DNA from 2 places in the Bradyrhizobium guangzhouense genome. Region 1 is predicted to be linked to the other one. Evidence: predicted binding sites of a transcription regulator. Region 1 holds the regulator's gene; the other holds the start of a gene.
What was found. Region 1 encodes HrcA, which represses chaperone genes, less so after heat shock. Its sites were predicted from a motif close to GTTAGCACTCNCNNNNNGNGAGTGCTAAC; they were not measured.
Positions count from the first base shown of each region.

Region 2: a site for HrcA is predicted at 1,823-1,851, ahead of groES (co-chaperone GroES). Genes of this name have one in related genera too.

Region 1 is NZ_CP030053.1:184,120-188,325, forward strand. It holds gene pncA (bifunctional nicotinamidase/pyrazinamidase) at 1-411, shown strand, start outside; gene grpE (nucleotide exchange factor GrpE) at 536-1,141, opposite strand; gene hrcA (heat-inducible transcriptional repressor HrcA) at 1,241-2,329, opposite strand; gene rph (ribonuclease PH) at 2,512-3,225, shown strand; gene rdgB (RdgB/HAM1 family non-canonical purine NTP pyrophosphatase) at 3,237-3,872, shown strand; gene hemW (radical SAM family heme chaperone HemW) at 3,859-4,206, shown strand, end outside.
Region 2 is NZ_CP030053.1:2,764,831-2,769,036, forward strand. It holds gene groL (chaperonin GroEL) at 1-1,420, opposite strand, end outside; gene groES (co-chaperone GroES) at 1,466-1,780, opposite strand; gene XH91_RS13270 (usg protein) at 2,174-2,461, shown strand; gene XH91_RS13275 (cupin domain-containing protein) at 2,637-3,188, shown strand; gene XH91_RS13280 (NupC/NupG family nucleoside CNT transporter) at 3,290-4,206, opposite strand, start outside.

The DNA.
Region 1 (4,206 bases):
CCCTACGGCAAGCAGGTGCTGTGGCCCGACCATTGCGTGCAGGGCACCGATGGCGCCTCGCTCTCGAAGGATCTCTCGATCCCGCAGGCCGAGCTCATCATCCGCAAGGGCTTTCACAAGGACGTCGACAGCTATTCGGCGTTCCTCGAAGCCGACGGCAAGACAACGACGGGCCTTGCCGCCTATCTGAAGTCGCGCAAGATCAAGCGCGTCTTCGTTGCCGGTCTCGCGACGGATTTCTGTGTCGCCTGGACCGCGCTCGATGCGCGCAAGGCGGGCTTTGAAGTCTATGTCGTGGAAGACGCCTGCCGCGGCATCGACACGCAGGGCTCGCTGGCAAAGGCCTGGGCCGACATGGCCAAGGCCGGCGTGAAGCGGATTCAGTCGTCGGATATCGCGGTCAGCGCGTAAGGTTATCGCGCAGTCATTCCGGGGCGGCTCGCAGAGCCGAACCCGGAATCTCGAGATTCCGGGTTCGATGCTTCGCATCGCCCGGAATGACATCTTCAATTTTCAGGACGCGGCTTAACGCCGCTCAGTTCGCTTCGTTGCTGTTCGCCGCAGGCGCAGCCTTCGCGCCGCCCTTGGCGACGCCGACCAGCGCCGGGCGCAGCACGCGCTCGCCGATGGTGTAGCCGGCCTGCATGACCTGCACGACGGTTCCCGCGGGCACCGATGCATCAGGCACTTCGTACATCGCCTGATGGAAGTTCGGATCGAACTTCTGGCCTTGCGGATCGAGCTTCTTCACGCCGTGCTTTTCCAGCGCGTTGAGCAGCGAACGCTCGGTGAGCTCGACGCCCTCGATCAGCGCGGTCAGGCCGGGATCGGCCGCCGCCCGCGCTTCGGCCGGAACGGCATCGAGCGCGCGCTGGAGATTATCGGCGATGTCGAGCACGTCACGGGCAAAGCCGGTGATGCCGTAGAGCTTGGAATCGGCGACTTCCTTGGCGGTGCGCTTGCGCAGATTTTCCATCTCGGCCAGCGTCCGCAGCATGCGGTCGCGCGCCTCGGCGGCTTCCTTCTGCAACAGCTCGACCGAGCCCGGCTCGGGGTCGTCGGGCATGATGTAGGGCTTCGACACCACGGGCTCGCCGGTCGCGGCAGTCGTGTCTTCGGGTTGCCGGGTTGGATCGGTCATCGGCTGCTTCTCGAACTCGTCTCAAGGGGAGGTTTTCTGGCCCGGATATCGTGCTTCGGGCGCTGAAAATCAAGCGCCCGTGATCGGCTCAAATGCCGGTCAGCCCCCCAGCAGGCGACTGACGATGCGAGCGGCGTAGTCCACGGTCGGGATCACGCGGGCATAATTCAGCCGGGTCGGCCCGATCACGCCCAAAACACCGACGATGCGGCCTGCGGCATCCCGATAGGGCGAGATGATGGTGGAGGAGCCCGATAGCGAAAACAGCTTGTTCTCGCTGCCGATGAAGATCCTGACACCTTCAGCGGTTTCGGCGCGCCCGAGCAGGTCGATCACGCCGCGCTTGGTCTCGAGATCGTCGAACAGCAGCCTGACGCGCTCGAGGTCCTCCAGCGCGTGCAGATCCTCCAGCAGATTGGCGTGGCCGCGGACGATGAGCTGGCGGTCCTCGTTCTCGCCGCCCGACCAGCTCGCGATCCCGGCCGAAATCACCTTTTGCGTCAATTGATCGAGCTCGGCGCGAGCCTCGCCAAGCGCGGTTTCGAGCTCGAGCCGTGCTTCCGCGAGCGTACGGCCGCGGATCCGGGCATTGAGGAAGTTGCCGGCTTCGGTAATCGCCGAGGAGGGAACTCCCGGCGGCAGCGTCAGCACGCGGTTTTCGACCTGGCCATCCTCGCCGACCAGGATCACCAGCGCCTTTTCCGGTTCCAGCCGGACAAATTCGATGTGTTTCAGCCGCGCATTGGATTTGGGCGTCAGCACCACCGCGGCCGCGCGGGTCAGCCCGGAGAGCCGGGTCAGCGCCTGATCCAGCGCCGCCTCGACGGATTGGGCGTGACCGACGGTGGCGAGCTGGCTCTGGATCGACTGCCGCTCGGCCTCGTTGAGATCGCCGACCTGCATCAGGGCATCGACGAAGAAACGCAGGCCGAGTTCCGTGGGCAACCGGCCGGCCGAGGTGTGCGGCGCGTAGATCAGCCCGAGCTGTTCCAGATCGGCCATGACGTTGCGGACCGAGGCCGGCGACAGCGGCATCGCGATCAGGCGGGAAATGTTGCGCGAGCCGACCGGCTCACCGGTCGCGAGATAGCTTTCGACGATTTGACGAAAGATGTCGCGGGAACGCTCGTTGAGCTGGGCGAGGCCTGCGCGCGGCGCGATCACATGGATCGGATCATGATGGGCCACAGACGGTAACTCCTCTTAGATGCTCATAATTTGTCCATCCTGGATGCTTCTGACAAGCGTGGCGTTTGCGGGGTGGATATCAGGGGGTGAAAAAGCCTTGCTGCCCACCCTGACCCCACCTACAAGCACCGCGAACAGCCCTACCCCGTGTTCTAGACCTCATGAGTTCTGGAGGATTTCCCATGCGGCCAAGCCGCCGTGCGCCCGACGAATTGCGCCCCGTGACGCTGGAGCGTGGCGTGGTCAAATATGCGGAAGGCTCCTGCCTCGTGAAATTCGGCGACACCCATGTGCTCGTCACCGCCACCCTGGAAGACCGCCTGCCGCCGTGGCTGAAGGGCCAGGGCCGCGGCTGGGTCACCGCCGAATACGGCATGCTGCCGCGCGCGACCTCCGAACGCACCCGCCGCGAGGCCGCCGCCGGCAAGCAGAGCGGCCGCACCGTCGAGATCCAGCGTCTGATCGGCCGCTCATTGCGCACCATCGTCGATCTCGAAGCGCTCGGCGAGCGCCAGATCACGGTCGATTGCGACGTGCTCCAGGCCGATGGCGGTACCCGCACCGCCTCGATCACCGGCGCCTGGGTCGCGCTTGCCGACTGCATCGCCTGGATGAAAGCGCGCAACATGGTCAAGGCCAACGTGATGCGCGACAACGTCGCCGCGATCTCCTGCGGCATCTACAACGGCACGCCGGTGCTCGATCTCGACTATGCCGAGGATTCGGAAGCCGAGACCGACGCCAATTTCGTCATGACCGGCGATGGCCGCATCATCGAGGTTCAGGGCACAGCGGAACGCGAGCCGTTCACGCAAGACGAGTTCCTGAAGCTGATCGCGCTGGCGCAAAAAGGCATCGCGCGTCTGGTCGACTTGCAGAAACTGGCTGTCGCGTAGTCAATAGGCCCATGCACCGCCGAATCACCGGAAAGCTCGTCATCGCGACCCACAATCCCGGCAAGCTCGCCGAGATGAAGGAGCTGCTCGCGCCTCACGGCATCGAGGTGGTGTCCGCCGGTGAGCTCGGCTTGGGCGAGCCCGACGAAACCGGCAACGACTTCCGCAGCAACGCCGCGATCAAGGCGATCGCCGCGGCGCAGGCCACTGGCCTGCCGTCCTTCGCCGATGATTCCGGCATCGTGGTCGACGCACTCGACGGCGCACCGGGCATCTATAGCGCGCGCTGGGCAGGACCTTCCAAGGATTTCGCCGCGGCGATGGCGCAGATCGAGCGCCTGTTGCAGGAGCGCGGCGCCACCACGGCGGACAAGCGCAAGGCCCATTTCGTCTCCGCGCTCTGCGTCGCCTGGCCCGATCATCATCTCGAAGAGGTCGAGGCGCGCGTCGACGGCACGCTGGTGTGGCCGCCGCGCGGGAATGCCGGCTTCGGTTACGATCCGATGTTCCTGCCCGACGGTCACATCAGAACCTTCGGCGAGATGGAAAGCATCGAGAAGCATGGCCTGCCGCCACTCGGCCTCGGCCTGTCGCACCGCGCCCGCGCCTTCGTGAAACTGGCGGAGATCTGCCTTGAGCCGCGCTAACAAGGATGCGTTCGGCGTCTACGTGCACTGGCCGTTCTGCCTGTCGAAGTGCCCCTATTGCGACTTCAACAGCCATGTCCGCCACGCCGCGATCGATGAGACGCGCTTTGCTTCTGCCTTTGCACGTGAGATCGCGACGACCGCCGCGCGCGCCCCCGGCCGCGAGGTCACGTCGATCTTCCTCGGCGGCGGCACGCCCTCGCTGATGCAGCCGGCCACCGTCGGCGCCGTGCTCGATGCGATCGGCAAGCACTGGACCGTCGCCAAGGATGTCGAAGTTACCCTGGAAGCGAATCCCACCAGCGTCGAAGCCACGCGCTTTGCCGGCTATCGC
Region 2 (4,206 bases), 2.6 Mb from region 1:
CCTTGTTCTCCAGGATCTTGCCGACGATCACCGAGCCGTCTTCACCGGCGTTGATCGCGATCTGGCGAGCGGGGGCCGACAGCGCCTTGCGCACGATCTCGACGCCGGTCTTCTGGTCGTCGTTCTTGGTGCGCAGGCCCTTGAGCTGCTCGGAAGCACGGAGCAGGGCGACGCCGCCGCCCGGGACGATGCCTTCCTCGACAGCCGCGCGGGTCGCATGCATCGCGTCATCAACGCGATCCTTGCGCTCCTTCACCTCGACCTCGGTCGCACCGCCGACGCGGATCACCGCGACGCCGCCAGCGAGCTTGGCGAGACGCTCCTGGAGCTTCTCACGGTCGTAGTCCGAGGTGGTCTCCTCGATCTGCGCCTTGATCTGGGCCACGCGCGCCTCGATGTCGGCCTTCTTGCCGGCGCCGTTGACGATCGTGGTGTTCTCCTTGTCGATCATCACCTTCTTGGCGCGACCGAGCATGTTGAGCGTGACGTTCTCGAGCTTGATGCCGAGATCTTCCGAGATCGCCTGGCCGCCGGTCAGGATCGCGATGTCCTGCAGCATGGCCTTGCGGCGATCGCCGAAGCCCGGAGCCTTGACGGCCGCGACCTTCAGGCCGCCGCGCAGACGGTTCACGACCAGGGTCGCGAGCGCCTCGCCTTCGACGTCTTCAGCAACGATCACGAGCGGCTTGCCGGTCTGAACGACGGCCTCGAGCAGCGGCAGCAGCTCGTTCAGCGAGGAGAGCTTCTTCTCGTTGATGAGGATGTAGGCGTCGTCCATCTCAACGCGCATCTTGTCGGCGTTGGTAACGAAGTAGGGCGAGATGTAGCCGCGGTCGAACTGCATGCCCTCGACGACGTCGAGCTCGGTCTCGAGCGACTTGGCTTCCTCGACGGTGATGACACCCTCGTTGCCGACCTTCTTCATGGCGTCGGAGAGGAACTTGCCGATCTCCTGGTCGCCGTTCGCCGAGATGGTGCCGACCTGGGCGATCTCGTCGTTCGAGGTGACCTTCTTGGAGTTCTTCTGCAGGTCCGCAACCACGGCCTCGACCGCGAGGTCGATACCGCGCTTGAGGTCCATCGGGTTCATGCCGGCGGCAACCGACTTGGCGCCTTCCTTCACGATCGCCTGGGCGAGCACGGTGGCGGTGGTGGTGCCGTCGCCGGCCGCGTCAGCGGACTTGGAGGCGACTTCGCGCACCATCTGCGCGCCCATGTTCTCGAACTTGTCCTCGAGCTCGATCTCCTTGGCGACGGTGACGCCGTCCTTGGTGATGCGGGGAGCGCCGAACGACTTGTCGAGCACGACGTTGCGGCCCTTCGGACCGAGCGTGACCTTCACCGCATTGGCGAGAACGTCGACGCCGCGCAGCATCTTGTCGCGCGCTTCAACCGAGAATTTGACTTCTTTGGCTGCCATCTGGATTTTTCCTTGAGATGTATGACTGGAGGGAGAGAGGGGCTCTTAGGCCGCCTTCTTCTTGGAAGCGGGGACGTCGAGGACGCCCATGATGTCGCTTTCCTTCATGATCAGCAGGTCTTCGCCGTCGATCTTGACTTCGGTGCCCGACCACTTGCCGAACAGCACGCGGTCGCCGACCTTCAGGTCGATCGGAACCAGCTTGCCGGCTTCGTCGCGGCCACCCGGGCCAACGGCGACGACTTCACCCTGGGAGGGCTTTTCCTTGGCAGTGTCGGGGATGATGATGCCGCCGGCGGTCTTCTCTTCTGCGTCGATGCGCTTGACCACGACGCGGTCGTGAAGCGGACGGAATTTCATGCAGCTCTCCTAAGCATTTGCACGAGTTGATGATTTCAACGTGTTAGCAATCTGCACCGGCGAGTGCCAGAGCAGGCTGAGCTGAAATAGGGCAGGAAATTTGCGGGGGCAAGGGCTTCTAGCAGAAAAATCGGCACTCTGAAGGCCTGTCTGCCAAATCTCTTGACCATCGTTAACCGATCTCGTGCTGGTGCCCTCTCGGGGCCGTATTAGCACGGGGCCGGCTCTGCTGCTAAAGCATTGAATTTCAACAGCTTGTTAAACTTTTGGGCTTGAGATGGATTGTCAGTTTGCGTCACATTTCTCTCATGTGAGCGCATCTCCATCGGGTGGCTCGTAGCTCGCGTACCCGGAAAGCCGCCCCCTGAATGCGCTCCTGCAAAGGAGGTTGGCATGGGACTGCGGGTTGGGGGCGTTTCCGAGGACTTCCGGAAACAGATGCTGGGCTACGGGCTGACGACGGCGCAAATTCTCTATCGGATGCCGGATCATCCCTCGCTGCTCCAGACCTATGTCTGGCAGAACTACGACATGTTTCCGAAATTCCCGGCGCTCAGCGACTTCCTCGCGTTTTGGACCGAGAAGCTCGATGGCCCGCTGCATTCGGTGACGGTGGCGCACTCCAAGCTGATCAAGCCGGCCGAGCTGCGCGCGATCGACGGCGTGTTCCGATTGCATTGAAGATGCGTAGGGTGGATTAGCCCTGTAGATGCGCGACGCGCATCTACTCGGCGTAATCCACCTCTTTGCTCTCCACGTGTGGGAGGAGAAGTGGTGGATTACGCCTTCGGCTAATCCACCCTACGAATGCGCATTTCGTGCTAGCCTCTCGCCACAACAACAGGGAGGCCGGCCCATGGCCAAGAAAGCCAACAAGAAAGCAAAATCGCGCAGCGCAGCCCAGACCGCGGTGAAAAAGCGGAGCGCCGCGAAGTCCGTTGCGCGATCCTCCGCGCGCAAACCGGTGAAGTCGAAAGCCCGCGCAACGCCTACCAAGGCCGCGACGAAGAAGCCCGCCCGCCCCAGGCAGCGCATCGCCATCAGCCATCACCGCGAGGAAGATTTCAAAGCCGACGGCCTGCGCGCCTACGCCAAGTATCGCGACCTCGGCATCGCCGCTGCCAGCCACGGCCTCGCGCAGGCTCACGTCATCCGCCTGCAAGGCCCCTGCGATCCCGTCGAGGTGTCGAAACTGCACTTCCACGACGTCGACTTCCAGATGGTCTACGTGCTCAAGGGCTGGGTGAAGACCTGCATGGACGGGCAGGGCGAGACGATGATGAGAGAAGGCAGCGCCTGGACCCAGCCGCCGAAGATCAAGCACATGATTTTGGATTATTCTGATGACGTCGAGCTGCTGGAAGTGATTTTGCCGGCGGAGTTCAAGACGGTGGAGTTGAAGGCGTAGGCTTTCTCCTCGTCATTGCGAGCGAAACGAAGCAATCCAGCAATGCATCCGCGGAGACAGTCTGGATTGCTTCGCTTCGCTCGCAATGACGGCAGAGAGACCTACGTCAACACCCCCACGATCGCGCCCATCAGGCACGTCGTCAGCGTCCCCGACACGATCGACTTCAGCCCGAGCGCGTTGATCTCCTCGCGCCGCTCCGGCGCCATCACGCCGAGGCCGCCGATCATGATGCCGAGGCTGGCGAAATTGGCGAAGCCGCACATCGCGTAGAGCATGATCAGGCGCGAGCGCGGATCGAGCGTATCGGGCGGCAGCTTCGAGAAGTCGACATAGGCGACGAGCTCGTTGAGCACTGTCTTGGTGCCCATCAGGCTCCCGGCGGTGATCGCCTGGTCCCAGGGCAGTCCCATCAGCCAGCAGACCGGCGCCATGATCAGACCCAGCAGGCGCTGCAGCGAGATCGCGGCGCCGCCGACCGCAGGCAGCAGCCCGAGCACCGCATTGGCGAGATAGACCAGCGCCACCAGCACCAGCAGCATCGCGACGATGTTGATCAACAGCTCGATGCCCGCGCTCGTGCCTTTCACGATCGCGTCCATGGTGCCGGAGACTGCCATCTCCGGATCCTCCAGCGACCCGCCGGTACGCTTGTCTGACGTCTCGGGGATCATGATCAGGCTGACGAGGATCGCGGCCGGCGCGCCCAGCACGGAGGCGATGACGAAATGCGCGGCCGCGTCGGGAATGAGAGGCGCAAGCAGCGTCGCATAGAGCACCAGCACGGTGCCGGCGATGCCGGCCATGCCGCCGGTCATCACCAGAAACAATTCGCTGCGCGACATCTGCGCCAGATACGGCCGCACGAACAGCGGCGCCTCGACCATGCCGAGGAAGATGTTGGCGGCGGTCGAGAGCCCGACCGCGCCGCCGACGCCCAGCGTGCGCTCCAGCAGCCAGGCCATGCCGCGCACGATTGGCGGCAGCACGCGCCAATAGAACAGCAGCGTCGTCAGCA